Regions from separate parts of the Hydrogenophaga sp. ZJX-1 genome, predicted to be linked through region 2. Evidence: predicted binding sites of a transcription regulator. Region 2 holds the regulator's gene; the other holds the start of a gene.
What was found. The regulator FliA, encoded in region 2, starts transcription of late flagellar genes. The targets are predictions, from matches to a motif close to CTAAAGTTTNNNNNNNNNNNGCCGNTA.
Positions count from the first base shown of each region.

Region 1: the regulator FliA is predicted to act here: its motif matches at 2,683-2,709, upstream of ACN5W5_RS10445 (YjfB family protein).

Region 1 is NZ_JBMBRA010000003.1:344,293-351,622, forward strand. Features, by position in the region: gene ACN5W5_RS10430 (hypothetical protein) at 1-205, opposite strand, end outside; gene ACN5W5_RS10435 (GFA family protein) at 417-779, shown strand; gene ACN5W5_RS10440 (MFS transporter) at 901-2,430, shown strand; gene ACN5W5_RS10445 (YjfB family protein) at 2,445-2,648, opposite strand; gene ACN5W5_RS10450 (GNAT family N-acetyltransferase) at 2,824-3,381, shown strand; gene ACN5W5_RS10455 (hypothetical protein) at 3,455-4,411, shown strand; gene ACN5W5_RS10460 (hypothetical protein) at 4,435-5,049, shown strand; gene ACN5W5_RS10465 (hydrolase) at 5,183-5,824, opposite strand; gene ACN5W5_RS10470 (AMP-binding protein) at 5,851-7,330, opposite strand, start outside.
Region 2 is NZ_JBMBRA010000008.1:59,664-66,993, forward strand. Features, by position in the region: gene flhA (flagellar biosynthesis protein FlhA) at 1-1,933, shown strand, start outside; gene flhF (flagellar biosynthesis protein FlhF) at 1,930-3,462, shown strand; gene ACN5W5_RS20295 (hypothetical protein) at 3,455-4,264, shown strand; gene ACN5W5_RS20300 (RNA polymerase sigma factor FliA) at 4,270-4,986, shown strand; gene ACN5W5_RS20305 (TylF/MycF/NovP-related O-methyltransferase) at 5,242-5,946, opposite strand; gene ACN5W5_RS20310 (hypothetical protein) at 6,043-7,330, opposite strand, start outside.

The DNA.
Region 1 (7,330 bases), on a different contig from region 2:
GCTGCAACATGCCCACTCTTTTGTTGTATTGGTCAAACGCGGTGTTGATCAGGAATGAGTGGTTGTTTTCATGCTGGCGCTCCGTCTTCACCACAGGCGGCAGCGGCGCGTATTCGAAAACACCGTCCCGGTAGCCGGCCAGCGAGGTCTGAATGGCGGTTGATCCCGTCTTGTGCATCCCAACGTGGAGGACGATTCTTTTCATGAGCAGGGTTTCCAGAGAGTCCGAGGTTCGGTGAGCTCCTTTGTAGGCACCCACTGCGGCTGAACCGCACCGGGCATCGCGGAAGCGTGGCTAGTCTAAACGGCCGTCAGCGTCGGCTTTGGATGGGACCTCTGGCCCCGATGTCGAAAACGGGCTATGGTGATCGTCGTGTGGTTTGAGGACCGTCCCCGAACCAACCACACCCGCCACCATGACCACCACCGCATCCACCCACACCGGCAGCTGCCACTGTGGCCGCATCGCATTTGAAGTCCAGGGCGAAATCGACAGCGCGCTCGCCTGCAACTGCTCCATCTGCTCGCGCAAGGGCTCGCTGCTCTGGTTCGTGCCGCGCGCCAGCCTGGTCCTGAAGACGCCCGAGGACGCGGCCTCGACCTACCTGTTCAACAAACACGTGATCCGCCACCGCTTCTGCCCGGTCTGCGGCATACACCCCTACGGCGAAGGCACCGACCCCAAGGGCAACGCCATGGCGGCGATCAACCTGCGCTGCATCGACGGCATCGACCTCGCGGCCATCCCTGTGCACCATTTCGACGGCAAAAGCCTCTGAGCGCCAGGGCGCCAGGGCGCCAGGGCGCCAGGGCGCCAGCCGCCCGCCGTCCCTATCATTCGCACAGGCCAGCTGCCGCCGCCCTGGCCAGACCAGGCCAGTGGCTGAGGCCGCCGATCCCATGAGCCATTCCCCACCCACCCTGCCTGACGCCTCGACCGCTCCGCCCGCCAAGGCCACCCGCCGCGAGTGGTGGGGTCTGGCCATGATCGCCCTGCCCTGCCTGGTCTATGCCATGGACCTCACGGTGCTCAACCTGGCCGTGCCCGCGCTCAGCCGGGCGCTGGTGCCCAGTGCCTCGCAGTTGTTGTGGATCATCGACATCTACGGCTTTTTCGTCGCCGGCTTCCTGATCACCATGGGCACGCTGGGCGACCGCATCGGGCGCCGCCGCCTGCTGCTGATCGGCGCGGCCTTCTTCGCCGTGGCCTCCGTGCTGGCCGCGTTCGCGCGCACGCCCACCGAGCTGATCGTGCTGCGCGCGCTGCTGGGCATTGCCGGCGCGACGCTGGCGCCGTCCACGCTCTCGCTGATCCGCAACATGTTTCACGACGAGACGCAGCGCCAGTTCGCCATCGGCGTGTGGATCACCGCGTTCTCGGTCGGCAGCGCCATCGGCCCGCTGGTGGGCGGCTGGTTGCTGGAGCACTTCTGGTGGGGCTCGGTGTTCCTGCCCGCCGTGCCGGTGATGGCCCTGCTGCTGGTGCTCGGGCCGCGCCTGCTGCCCGAGTACCGCGACGAGAACGCCGGCCGCATCGACGCGCCGAGCGTGCTGCTGTCGCTGTCCGCCGTGCTCAGCCTCATCTACGCCGTCAAGGCCATGGCCGAACACGGACCGAGCGGGGAGCGGCTGGCGCTGCTGCTCGCGGGGCTGGCCATCGGCGTGGTGTTCGTGCGGCGCCAGTCGCGGATCGACTACCCTCTGCTCGAACTGCGGCTGTTCGCCATCCCCACCTTCCGCACCGCCATCATGGCCTACGGGCTGTCGTGCCTGGCCATGTTCGGCATCTACATCTTCATCGCCCAGCACCTGCAGATGGTGCTGGCGCTCTCGCCGCTGCAGGCCGGCTGGGCCACGGTGCCGTGGGCGGGCGGCTTCGTGTTCGGCTCCATGGTGCTGGCGCCCTGGCTGGCGCGGCGCTTCGGGCCCGGGCCGGTGATGGTGTGGTGCCTCGCGGCAGCGGCGGCCGGCATGCTGCTGATGGTGTGGGCCGACGGCCCCTGGGCGCTGTGGGTGCTGGTGGCCGGCATGGTCGTGGTCAGCCTGGGCATGGCGCCGGTGTTCGCCATCGGCACCGAGCAGATCATCACCTCGGCGCCGCCCGAACGCGCGGGCGCCGCCTCGGCCATCGCCGAAACCAGCTCGGAGTTCTGCGGCGCGCTGGGCATCGCGCTGTTTGGCAGCGCGGGCACGCTGATCTACCGCCAGCAACTCACGCAGGCCGGCGGCCAGTGCCTGCCCCCGGAAGCCATGGCCACCCTGGGCGGCGCCCTCGCGGTCGCCGAACGCCTGCCCGCCGACGCGGCGCAAGCGCTGACCCTCATGGCCCGCGCCGCCTTCACCGACGCGCTGCAGTTCACCGCGCTCACAGGCAGCGCGCTCATGCTGCTGGCCAGCGTGCTGGCGGCGCGCATGTTGCGGCGACCGTAGCCGCGGCGCTGGCCTCAAACCAGCGTATTGACCTGCGTCCCCACCGCTCCGCCACTCGCCAGCGGCAGATCGCCCGCCACGGCATTCAACAGCGCCGCGGACGCCGACTCCTGCATGTCCATGGCTTTTTTCATCACGAGGATTTGCGCTTCCCGCGTGGTCTGGCCCTGGCGCGTCTGAAGCACGCGGTCCATGAGCAAAGCGGGAGAAACGTCCATGTCCATGCGGAATCCTTGAGAGGTGTTCGGTGTTTATCGGCCCCCTGCACAGACAACTTGATCCGTCCCGCCGCCCGCCCCGTTCGTGTCGCTTGCCACTCTGGTAACAAACCGTACACAATGGCCGCAGAGCCACAGGCCACTCACAAAAACGCCACCCGGGGAGGGAAGCCACATGAACGACGCCCGGCCGCGCCCGTTCCACATCCGCACCGACCGCGAACTCACGCACCCGCAGGTGATCGCCCTGCTGGAAGAGCACCTCGCCGGCATGCGCGCCGAGTCACCGCCCGAGTGTGTGTTCGCGCTGGACCTCGACGGCCTGCGCCGGCCGGAGATCACGTTCCTGACCGCCTGGCGCCGCGCGCCTTCTGGTTCACCCGGCGACGCTGAAGGCGAACTGCTCGCCATGGGCGCCATCAAGGAACTGGCGCCCACCACCGCCACGGAAGGCGGGCACGGCGAACTCAAATCCATGCGCACCAGCGCGCGCCACCTTCGGCAAGGGGCCGCCCAAGCCATCCTCACCGAGCTGCTCGCCCTCGCGCGCCAGCGCGGCTATGCGCGGGTGAGCCTGGAAACCGGCAGCACGCCGGCGTTTGAACCGGCGATGGCGATGTACCGGCGGTTCGGGTTTGTGGAATGCGGGCCGTTTGCGGATTACAGGGAAGACCCGTTCAGTCGGTTTATGACGATGACACAGGACGGAGCACAAGGAAATTATCGTCAATAGTCTTGATCGAAGAGCAAAAGCAAGACTCAGCCAAATCCATCACCAGCCGAGAGCATATCTTTAGAGGAAATTTATGAAAATTGATAGTCGATCCGTTCACTTTTTTGAACTAAATGTACACACGCTTCCCATGGACAATGAAATACCTGTAGCACCGCAGATATCGATGGAGCTATTGCTTTCGAAGCTACTACCAACCATCAAGCAAGGCGTCGAAATTAAATGTGGAAAGACACCCATAGAAGTTACGCGCATTTCGTTCGACGGAAGTAAAAATGAGATCGTATTACTGCTAAATAAACCAGACCCTGAAAGATCTGACGTTGCATATAGAAAAAGAACCACGAAAACCAGACGACTCGGAAATAAAGCTGCCGATGAGGATGTCGAAGTGTCATCTCATGTTTTGATAAAGATGACACCAAATTTAACTACTGCAAAAATGCTTCTAACAACTGGAGCCAGCATACCGCCAGCAAAAATCGTCTCACTATTTAACACAAGCTACAAAGCTGCCAAATTTCTGCCTTCAATACAAAAAATGAGAGTGCTGCCCCTTGTAACAAATCTCCTAAATGAGGATAGCAGCGCAAGAACTTATGAAGTAAACCACCGGTTTTCATTTAATGCAATGCCGAACGGCTTGCTTGTTGACATCATAAAGTCTGGAAAAATAGTGGGACTCAATCTTATTGACCTAGGAAATCAAGCTTTCGACAGCACTGTTCGATGCAATGTTGATAGAATGGCCATGCACATCGATCTACGATCTGCTACTGTCGACATCCCTTTAATACAAAGAATTGTAAAAGTTGCAAAAGGGAAACGAAAGTTTGATGCCAGCAAAATCCGAGTTGAATATTTGGACAATGGAACTTCAAGCGGTGAGGTTCGGGATAAGACTTTTGATGCATCTCAATTAGAAAAAGCGTTTACCAGATCCGAAACTATTGCCCTAGACAATCCTCATTACGACCATCAAACTGAAATATCCCAAGATATAGTTTCAAAAATGCGCGATCTAATATAGCGCACTGAAACCAAGGAGATTCGATGCTAAAACTACTGCTTCGACCTTTTTCCTACCTATCAATAAAGCATGAAGATCCAATATTCACTTGGATCAACTGGTACATACCTGGCTTCTTCGCAGTTCTTTCCGGGTTTATTTGGTGCATTCCAATTGCAGTGGTTTATTTCGGACTCCCCACACCCCATGACGCTGATGTGTGGGGCATCAATGGCCTCGTAGGAAAAATCCAAGGATTGATCCAAAATCTTCCTGGATTTTATACAGCTGCACTTGCAATCGTTGCAACTTTTGGTGGGCGCGATATGCTTAAAGCAATGCCCGGGAAACCTCCAAAAATGAAATTCCTTGTTGAGGGGGTTTTGACAAAGGAACTAGAGTTAAGCAGGCGGCTGTTCTTGAGCTCCATGTTTGCCTATCTCACTGCCCTCAGCTTTTTGCTGACATTATTTTCAGCAATAGCCGTCACTTTGGCTCCTGTAGTGAAGTCGATGACGCCTCCATTTTTTGTTTCGTTTCTTGATTTGATATTCATTGGCTTCTATGTGTTATTCTTATCGCAAATGTTAACTGTGACTGGTTGGGGTCTTTACTATCTTGGTGAAAAAATTCATTTAAGTGGAGGGCCAGACGTTTAAGTTACAAAATTATGTGAGCGGGCAGCTTGGTCTTCGAGGCCACGACTTTCATTACCCGCAATGAGAGGTCTTAGCACTAACTAGCAACGAGGTCAGGTCTTGCCCTTTGCCCCGTACTCAGCAAAGCAATCAGTCAAACCTCGGCCACACCCACCACGTAGTTCTTCCCGTAGGCCTTCGCGCATTTGGGGCAGGTGGTGTAGAAAAACCAGATCGATTTCGGCTCGACACCGCGGGCGCGAACCAGTTCAGCCATGTCCTCGTGCCAATGACGGGCTTCTTGATACGGGCCTTCAAAGACCTTGGTGACGAAATCGCCCGAGAGCGTGGTCATCTCTTCTTCGGGTACCGCCTTCGACACCGCGAACAAGTGCTCTCCGGCGAACGAGGAGGTGTCGCGCGAGAGCACGATGGTGTTCGACGCGTCCACAGCGCCCGCGTCTTCCATGTGCTTCTGCACGCGCGAGAACACCCTGCCCATGTCAACGGGCATGTGCATCAGGCTGTGCGTCTTGGCGCGCACGAACGGTTTGTCGCGAAAGTGAAATTCCTGCGCATCCCAGCCGTCGGGATTGAACTTGAAGCAGCAGCCGGTGGTGTTGACCGACATGTCGTAGTGAGGGATTGCGTTGGTCTGCACAGTGGATCCTCCTGTTTGAAAAGCCGGATGTCTTTCAATCAAGGCCAGCGTATCTATCGGTGGCACCGGCGCGGCATGTGGCGCACGCACCGCCCTCCTTATAGACCGCAAGACGCCAGCACGATTGAGCTTCATCAAGGGACCCGCGCGCGCTTGCCAATCTACAGCCGCTCGCGCAGCACCGTTTTCAACACCTTGCCGTAGTTGTTCTTGGGCAGCGCGTCCACGATCTCATAGCGCTTGGGCCGTTTGAACCGCGCAATCTGGTCGAGGCAGAAGGCGTCGAGCGCTTTTGAATCCAGCGCCGCCCCTGCCAGCGGCACCACAAAGGCCACCACGATCTCGCCCCACTCGGGGTCGGGGGCGCCGACCACGGCCACTTCGGCCACGCCGGGGGCGGTGAGCAGCACCTCCTCCACCTCGCGCGGGTAGATGTTGCTGCCGCCGCTGATGATGAGGTCCTTGCTGCGGTCCTTGAGGGTCAGGAAGCCGTCGGCGTCGAGCGCGCCCATGTCGCCGGTCCAGAGCCAGCCGTCGCGAATGGCGGTGGCGGTGGCTTCGGGGTTGCGCCAGTAGCCGGCCATGACGCTGTCGCCCTGGATCAGCACCTCGCCCACCTCGCCCGGCGGCAGCGGCTCGCCGTCTGGCCCGGCGACGCGGATGCGCACGGGGGTCTGCGCCACGCCCACGGAGGCGAGGCGTTCGGCGTGGCGCGGGTGGCCGGCGTCGGCCAGGTGGGCGCGGCTGAGCGCGCTGCCGACCATGGGACTTTCGCCCTGGCCGTAGATCTGCACGAAGCGCGGGCCCATCACCCGCAGGGCGCGCTGGATGTCGGCCGCGTACATGGGCGCGCCGCCGTAGACGATGGTCTTGAAACTCTGGCCGCACTGTTCGGGCGACAGGCCGGCCGTTTCTGCCTCGTCCACGATGCGTTTGACGATGGTCGGCGCGGCGAACAGCGAGAGCGGGCCGAGCTGCCGGCCGAGCGCGAACAGCTCGGCGGCGTCGAAGCCGCCCGAGGCGGGCACCACGTGGCGGGCGCCGGCCATGAGGTGCGGGATGGCGTAGATGCCGGCGCCGTGCGACATGGGCGCGGCGTAGGCGATGGCGTCGCCTTGATCGACCGGGTCCACGTCGTTGAAGTAGGTGAGCCCCATGGTCATGAGGTTGCGGTGCGTGATCATCACGCCCTTGGGGCGGCCGGTGGTGCCGCTGGTGTAGAACAGCCAGGCGGTGTCGGTGGGGGCGCGTTCTTCGATGGCGGGCAGGCCGGCGCCGGCTTCCAGCCAGGCGGTGCAGGCCGCGGATTCGGCGTCCATCACGCCGTCCAGCCCCGAGAGCGCGGCCGGGTCGGGCGCCACGTCCGACGTGACGAACGCCCAGCGCGCGGCCGAGTTCTCCACGATCCACTGCACTTCTTTCAGGTGCAGCTTGGCGTTGACCGGCACCACCACCAGCCCGGCCCACCAGGCGCCGAACATCAGCTCCAGGTAGCGCGGATGGTTGCGCATGAAGAGCACGACGCGGTCGCCGGGCGCCAGGCCGGCAGCCAGAAGGTGAGCACCCACTCTTGCCGAACGCAGAGCCCACTCGCGGTAGGTGGCCGCGCAATGGGTGCCGCTGAAGATGGCGGGGCGTTGC
Region 2 (7,330 bases):
CAACATCGCGCTCGCGCTGGTGGTGATGATGGTCTCGGCCTACATGCGCCGCCCGCTCGACTTCTCGGTCTTCCCCACCGTGCTGCTGCTCACCACGCTGCTGCGCCTGTCGCTCAACGTGGCGTCCACCCGCGTCGTGCTGCTCGAAGGCCACACCGGTCCGGGCGCGGCCGGTGCGGTGATCGAGGCCTTCGGCCACTTCCTGATCGGTGGCAACTTCGCGGTCGGTTTCATCGTCTTCGCGATCCTGGTGGTGATCAACTTCGTGGTGATCACCAAGGGCTCGGAGCGCATCGCCGAGGTCTCGGCGCGCTTCACCCTGGATGCCATGCCCGGCAAGCAGATGGCGATCGACGCCGACCTGGGCGCGGGCCTGATCGACGAGAAGGAAGCCAAGCGCCGCCGCCTCGAAGTGGGCGACGAAGCCGAGTTCTTCGGCTCCATGGACGGTGCTTCCAAATTCGTGCGCGGCGACGCCATCGCCGGCATCATCATCCTGTTCATCAACATCATCGGCGGCCTGATCATCGGCATGGTGCAGCACGGCCTGGGCGCCGGTGAAGCGGCCGACAGCTACATCCTGCTGGCCGTCGGTGACGCGCTGGTGGCGCAGATCCCCTCGCTGCTGATCTCGGTGGCTGCGGCCATGGTGGTCTCGCGCGTGGGCAAGGACGAAGACCTGGGTGGCCAGATCGTCGGCCAGATGTTCGTCTCCAGCAAGGTCATGGGCATCACCGCCGCCGTGCTGTTCATGCTCGGCATCGTGCCCGGCATGCCGCACGCGGTGTTCCTGAGCTTCGCGGCCATCGTGGGTGTCATCGCCTGGTTCCGGTTCAAGGAAGAAAGCAAGCCCGCACCGGTGGCGGACGAGGCCCCCGCCGCCAACGACGGCGAAGCCACCTGGGACGACCTGCAGCCGGTCGACCTGCTGGGCCTGGAACTGGGCTACCGCCTGATCGCCATGGTCGACAAGACCCGCCAGGGCGACCTGCTCACGCGCATCAAGGGGGTGCGCAAGAAATTCGCCCAGGAGGTGGGTTTCCTGCCGCCGGCCGTGCACGTGCGCGACAACCTCGAGCTGCGCCCCAGCGCCTACCGCATCACGCTGCGTGGCGTGGTGGTGGGCGAGGGCGAGGTGTTCCCCGGCATGTTCCTGGCCATCGACCCGGGTGGCATCGGCACCCCGCTCATCGGCACCCCGACCACCGACCCCGCCTTCGGCCTGCCGGCGCACTGGATCGAGGACAAGCAACGTGAGAACGCGCAAATGGCGGGTTTTACCGTGGTTGATTCCGAGACCGTGCTGGCCACGCATCTTTCACACTTGATGCAAGTCCAGGCCGCGAGATTGCTCAGCCGGACGGAGACCCAGGACCTGGTCGAACACGTGACCCGCCTGGCCCCGAAACTGATCGAAGAAGTCGTGCCCAAGATGATCTCCATCGCCACCTTCCAGAAAGTGCTGCAGCTGCTGCTGGAAGAGTCGGTGCACGTGCGCGACATCCGCACCATCATCGAGGCCATCGCCGAACACGCCACCGTCACCACCGACCCGGTCGAGCTGGCCCGCCGTGTGCGCATGGCACTGGCCCCGGCCATCGTGCAGCAGATCTACGGCCCGGTGAAAGAACTCGAAGTGATCGCCATCGAACCCGGTCTGGAGCGCTTGCTGATGCAGGCCCTTTCCGGTGCCGCCGGTGGCGCGCTGGACCCCGGCGTGGCCGAGATGCTCAGCAAGTCCGCCACCGACATCGCCAACAAGCAGGAAGAAAAGGGCGTGCCCGCCTGCCTGCTGGTGCCCGACGCGATCCGCAACGCCATGGCGCGCCTCCTGCGGCGCGCGGCACCCCGTCTCCAGGTGCTCGCCCACAGCGAGATCCCTGAAACCCACCTCATCCGTATCGGCCCGATTCTTGGGGAGCTTGCAGCATGAACATCCAGCGATTCACCGCGTCGACCTCGCGCGAAGCCATGGCCAAGGCGCGCAACGCCTTTGGCGACAGCGCCGTGATCCTCTCGTCCCGTTCCACCGGGGACGGCTTCGAGGTCATGGCCGCGGCCGAAGAAAGCCTGGCGCCGATGGCCCCTCAAGCCCCGCAGACCGGTCGTGGCGAGCGCCTGCCGCCCATCGTGACCCGGCCTTCGGCCGGCCGCGCGGCGCAGCCCCTGCCACCGGGTTCCGACTCGGTGGAAGAGGACACCGAAGCGCTGTCCATGAGCACGCTGTCGTTCCAGGAATACGTGCGCGAGCGCATGCTGCGCAAACGCCGCGCCGCCCTCTCGGGCGAGCCGGTGGCGCCGCAAGCCCAGCAACCCGCCGTGGCCTCCGAGCCGCGCCGCATGGCCGCCGAACCGCGCACGGCCTCTCAGATCCAGGTGCCGGTGCAGCGCTTCAACGGCAGCGCCGCGGCCACGCCCCGCGCCGAGGCATCGCCCCTTCCCATCCGCACCCGCGCGGTGGTCCAGCCCAGCTGGGAAGACTCGCTGCCGCCGCAGCGCCAGGCCGAACACGGCGGCCCGAGCGTGGCTGTGGAACTCTCGGCGCTCAAGGACATGATCGAGGAGCGCTTCAACACCCTGGCCTGGCTCGGTTCGTCCAAGCAGAACCCGATCCAGTCGCAGCTGATGCTCAAGCTCATCCGCGCCGGCTATTCGCCCGCCATGTCGCGCGCCGTGCTCGAACGCGTGCCCGCCGACAGCGCCGCGCCCGACGCCATGCGCTGGCTGATGGACGTGCTCAGCCGCAACCTGAAGACCGCCGCCCCTGGCGCCGGCCTGTGCGACGAAGGCGGCGTGATCTCCCTGATCGGTGCCACCGGTGTCGGCAAGACCACCACCGCCGCCAAGCTCGCCGCCCAGTGCGTCAAACAATACGGCGCCGGCAGCGTGGGCATGATCACGCTCGACACCTACCGCGTCTCGGGCTACGAACAGCTGCGCGCCTACGGCCGCATGCTCGGTGTCGTGGCCCACCTCGCACACGACCGTGCGGCGCTGGTGGACCTGCTCAACCTGCTGGCCAACAAGCGCATGGTGATCATCGACACCGCGGGCCTGGGCCAGCGCGACCAGCGCATCCAGGACATGCTCGACGTGCTCGACGTGCCCAAGGTCAAGAAGACCCTGGTGCTCAACGCCGGCTCGCACGGCGACACGCTCGACGACGTGCTCACCGCCTTCAAGTCCAGCACGCTGCACGGCGTGGTGCTCTCCAAGGTGGACGAAGCCGTCAAGCTCGGCCCGGCCATCGATGCCCTGATCCGCCACCAGGTGGTCTTGCGCGGCGTGGCCAACGGCCAGCGCGTGCCCGAGGACTGGCAGAACCCCGACGCCGCGTCGATGGTGCGCATGTCCATGGGCACCGAAGGCAAGTCCGCCTACGACCCGGTCTCCACCGACATGGGCTTCTATTACTCGCAGGCCTCGTCCCGCGGCCTCGACCTGGGAGCGTCCCATGTTTGAATTTGGCTGGGACCAGGCCGCCGGCCTGCGCTCCGAAACACCCCCCAACGGCCCGGCCATGATGCCGGTCGCCAGCACGGCGCAGCCGGCACGGGCCTACGAGCTGCTCTGCACGCTCGCCACCCACCTCGGTGCCCTCGGACACCAGGCCGTCATCGTCGATGGCACGGCCAGCGAATCGACACCGCGCCGCGGCAACGATGGCGGCCACCTCGGCTTGCTGCACGTGCTGCAGGACCCTTCCATCGCCGGTCTGGGCCGCGCACCCGAAGGGGCGGAATGGCTGGTCATGCCCGGTGCGCAAGGCCTGCAGACCCTGCAGCAGACCGCCCGTGCGGCGGGTGCCCCGGTGGCGCTGGCGCGCCTGCTGGTGCCTTTTTCCCCGGGTACCCTGGTGCTGCTGTACGCACCCGCCATGCACCTGGCTTCGCTGCTCAAAGGGTCGCAGGCGCGCGCGCTGGTGCCCGTGCTGCCGCTGGCGCAGGCCAGCATCGACGCCTACGGCTCGCTCAAGCTGCTGCACGGTGCCGGGCTGTCGCCGGTGCTCGCGCCGCTGGACCACGATCTGGAGCCCGCGCAGGCCCCGCTGCAGCAGGTGGTGCAGGCAGTGACCGATTGCGCCCGGCGCCACCTCGGCTATGCGGTCGACACCTGGCCACTGGAGAACTGGGCCACGCGCGTGCAAGCGAGCGCCCAGGTCATGCCCGTCACCGAACACCTGCACACCCACGAAGGGCAGCGCGGTCAGCGCCACACTGCCCCGGGCGCCCGCCAGCTGGCCGCCCACACACCCTGGAGTTGACGACGATGTACACCGCCAAAGGCACCCTCAACCGGGACGACCAGTTGCGCAAATACAGCCCGCTGGTGCGCCGGCTGGCACACCACATGATCGCCAAGCTGCCGCCCAGCGTGGAGATCGACGACCTGATCCAGGTCGGCATGATCGGCCTGACCGAAGCCATCGCCCGCTTCGAGCCCGCGCAGGGCGTGCAGTTCGAGACCTTTGCCAGCCAGCGCATCCGCGGCGCCATGATCGACGAACTGCGCGAGGGCGACTGGATGTCGCGCGGCTCGCGCAAGAGCCAGAAGGACATCGAAGGCGCGGTGCACCGCCTGCAGCAGAAGCTGCACCGCGCACCGCTGGAATCCGAGATCGCCAAAGAGCTGGGCATGACCCTGGTGGATTACCAGTCGCTGCTGGCCAAGGTTCGGGGCACGCAGCTGGTGTACCTGGAAGACATCAGTGGCCACGGTGACGACGAAGACAGCTTCCTCGACCGCCACATGGGCGAAACCGATGCCGAGCCCTCGGCCGTGCTGCAGGACCACCGCATGCGCGTGGCCCTGGTGGCCGCGATCAAGGTGCTGCCCGACCGCGAACAGCAGATCATGAGCATGTACTACGAGCACGACATGAACCTGAAGGAAATCGCGGCCGTGCTCGGCGTGACCGAATCGCGCATCTGCCAGCTGCACAGCCAGTCCATCGCGCGCCTGCGGGCCAAGTTGCGGGAGCACTAGGGTCTGTCAACTGTGGGCGCCGACGCCCATTTGAGCCACCATGCCGGCTGAATGTTGAGCCAGGGGGTGGAGGCCGGCTCGAGAGGGGCGGCCGTGGACAGGGGCAGGTGCTGTCCGGCACGCTCTTCTACAACCCCTTTCTCAGGCGCTGGCCGCGTTGCAGAAGTCCGGGTCAAGGTGCGTCGGCCTTCGATGCCTGTCTGAGTCCGTCGAGGAAGGTCGTGAGTTGCCTGGGCTGTTCGCTGCGCCGGTACTTCAGTCGGTGTCCACCGGTTTGCGAATGAACGAGGGAACACAGTAATGGCTGTATTTCTCAAGCTTCAGGCGGTGATTCTTCAAGAAATCATCGACGGCATCTGTGGCGCCGGCCACCGCGTTGTAGTCGTCCAGGACAATCAGGCCACCCGGCACGACGCGTTCATAGAGAAGTTCCAGAGCGAAGGAAGTGGGCTCTTTGACGTCCATGTCCAGATGCAGAAAGGCGATTCGCGTCGCCGGATACCTTTCCAGGAATTCCGGGACGGTATCAAAGACGTTGCCCTCGTTCAGAATGAAATTCTGGAAGTTCTTTTCCTTGAAGATGTGTTCCACTTCCTGGCGTGAGAGTCCTTCGCCGCCCGCTTTTTCAAAGTCTTCAATGAAATCCAGATCCACTTTCTGGGTGATGTGGTTGACAGGAAATTTCCCGAAGGCATCGAACCCGACAATTTTCCTGGAGTGGTCGTTCTCGAGCAGGTTCCTGAATGTGGCGAGTCGAACCAATGAGGCGGCTTTGTATACGCCCAGCTCGAAGATGTCGCCCGGCAGGTCGATGATGCTTTTGTACAGCTCGTAGTGGGCCAGCATCTTGTTCATTCGCGCGGGATGGCTGAACCAATAGAACGCGTTTTCGTAGTCCCACACCTGGCTCTTGGACAGGCCTCTGATGGCTGGGGACTCTTGCCGGGTGTGCGTATCCATGGCTGTTTTGGTGTGTGAAGGTGGTTTCGGGGGCGGTTGGCGAGTGCGGGTGTCTGCGGTCACCAGGCGGCTGCGCCAAAGGCGGGATCACGGGTTTTATGGTGCCCAGGCCAGAAGAAATTCGTTGATGGCCTCATCGAGGTCGGCACGCAGGGGCCGCTCAAAGTTCCTGAGCAGAGCGGCGAGACGGTGTGCGCTGGCGCTGACCTGGGTGGGCGCGATATCCAGAAGAAAGTGTTTCAGATAGAACGCCATGCGCTGTTCGATGGTCGCTTGCCGAGACGGCCAGTCGGCACCGTCCACCAGCTGGTTCATGAACGTGCGGATGTCCGCGCAGTCTCCGTGGTAGTACGGGCCACCGTCCACATGCAAGAAGCTCCTGGCCAGCAGTCCGAAGCTCTTTTTGTAGGCCACCGCGTAGGCTTGCACCGTGCTCAGGGTGAAGATGAAGTGGTCGGCGGCATCGAGCAATGTGTGCACGTTTTCGCGCAACGAGATGACACCGGGCTCGCCATGGATGCGCAGCTCGTGGGCTTGGCCCCGGTTGAAGGGGTGTTCCTGAACGAGCAGGTAGTGGCCACCTTCCGTGCAATAGCGCTTGATCTCCTCAAAGATGTGGAGGTAGTTGCTGCGGCTCAGGCCGTGGAGCTCGGCCAGGGTGCCGTCGCCCGCAAACAGGAAGGGCTCGCTGTGCGTGAACAGCGCAAACACCTTGGCATCCGCTGCGATGCCCAGGCGCTGGCGCAGTTCCGCGCCACTTTGCACTGGCGCTGCGGCGTATCGACCGTTCTTGTCGCTCATCAGCCGCTGCCTCATGTGGTCCAGTTCGCCAGGACTCGGCGCGTAGCTGTTGATCAGGCTTTGGGCCACCAGGCTGCGTCCCACTTCGGAGAGGTGGTGGTTGTCCGCCACGTCGAACATCAGTGTGTGGGGCATCCAGCCGCGTTCGGCCGACCAGGTGGGCAGGCTGTGGCGGCGTGCCACCTCCAGCATCAGTTGGCTCAACGGATGGGTCGATTGCCAGGCGATCACCGCGACCGGACCCAGGGCCGTGATGAGTTGATGGAGGAATGCCGAGGCAATCTGGATGCTGGCGCGGGCCAGCGTCTGGTCGCAGCCGTACCAATCCTGCACCTTGCGCTCGAACAACGGGCACGGAAGCGGTGCCGACGACAGATCGATGCTGGACGGGTACTGGGCCGGGAAATCGGTCAGGAGGTAGGGGACCGGCAGGCTGTTGAGCGCTGGGGCCATGGGTGTGGTGCTGGCGATGACCAGGGAGTGCCCTTGCGCTTGGAGCGCGCTTGACGCGCTGTGCCAGAACGCATGGATGCCCGGCTCCACGTCTTCCGGCACGAAATTCAGTGCCAGCACGATGCCGCGG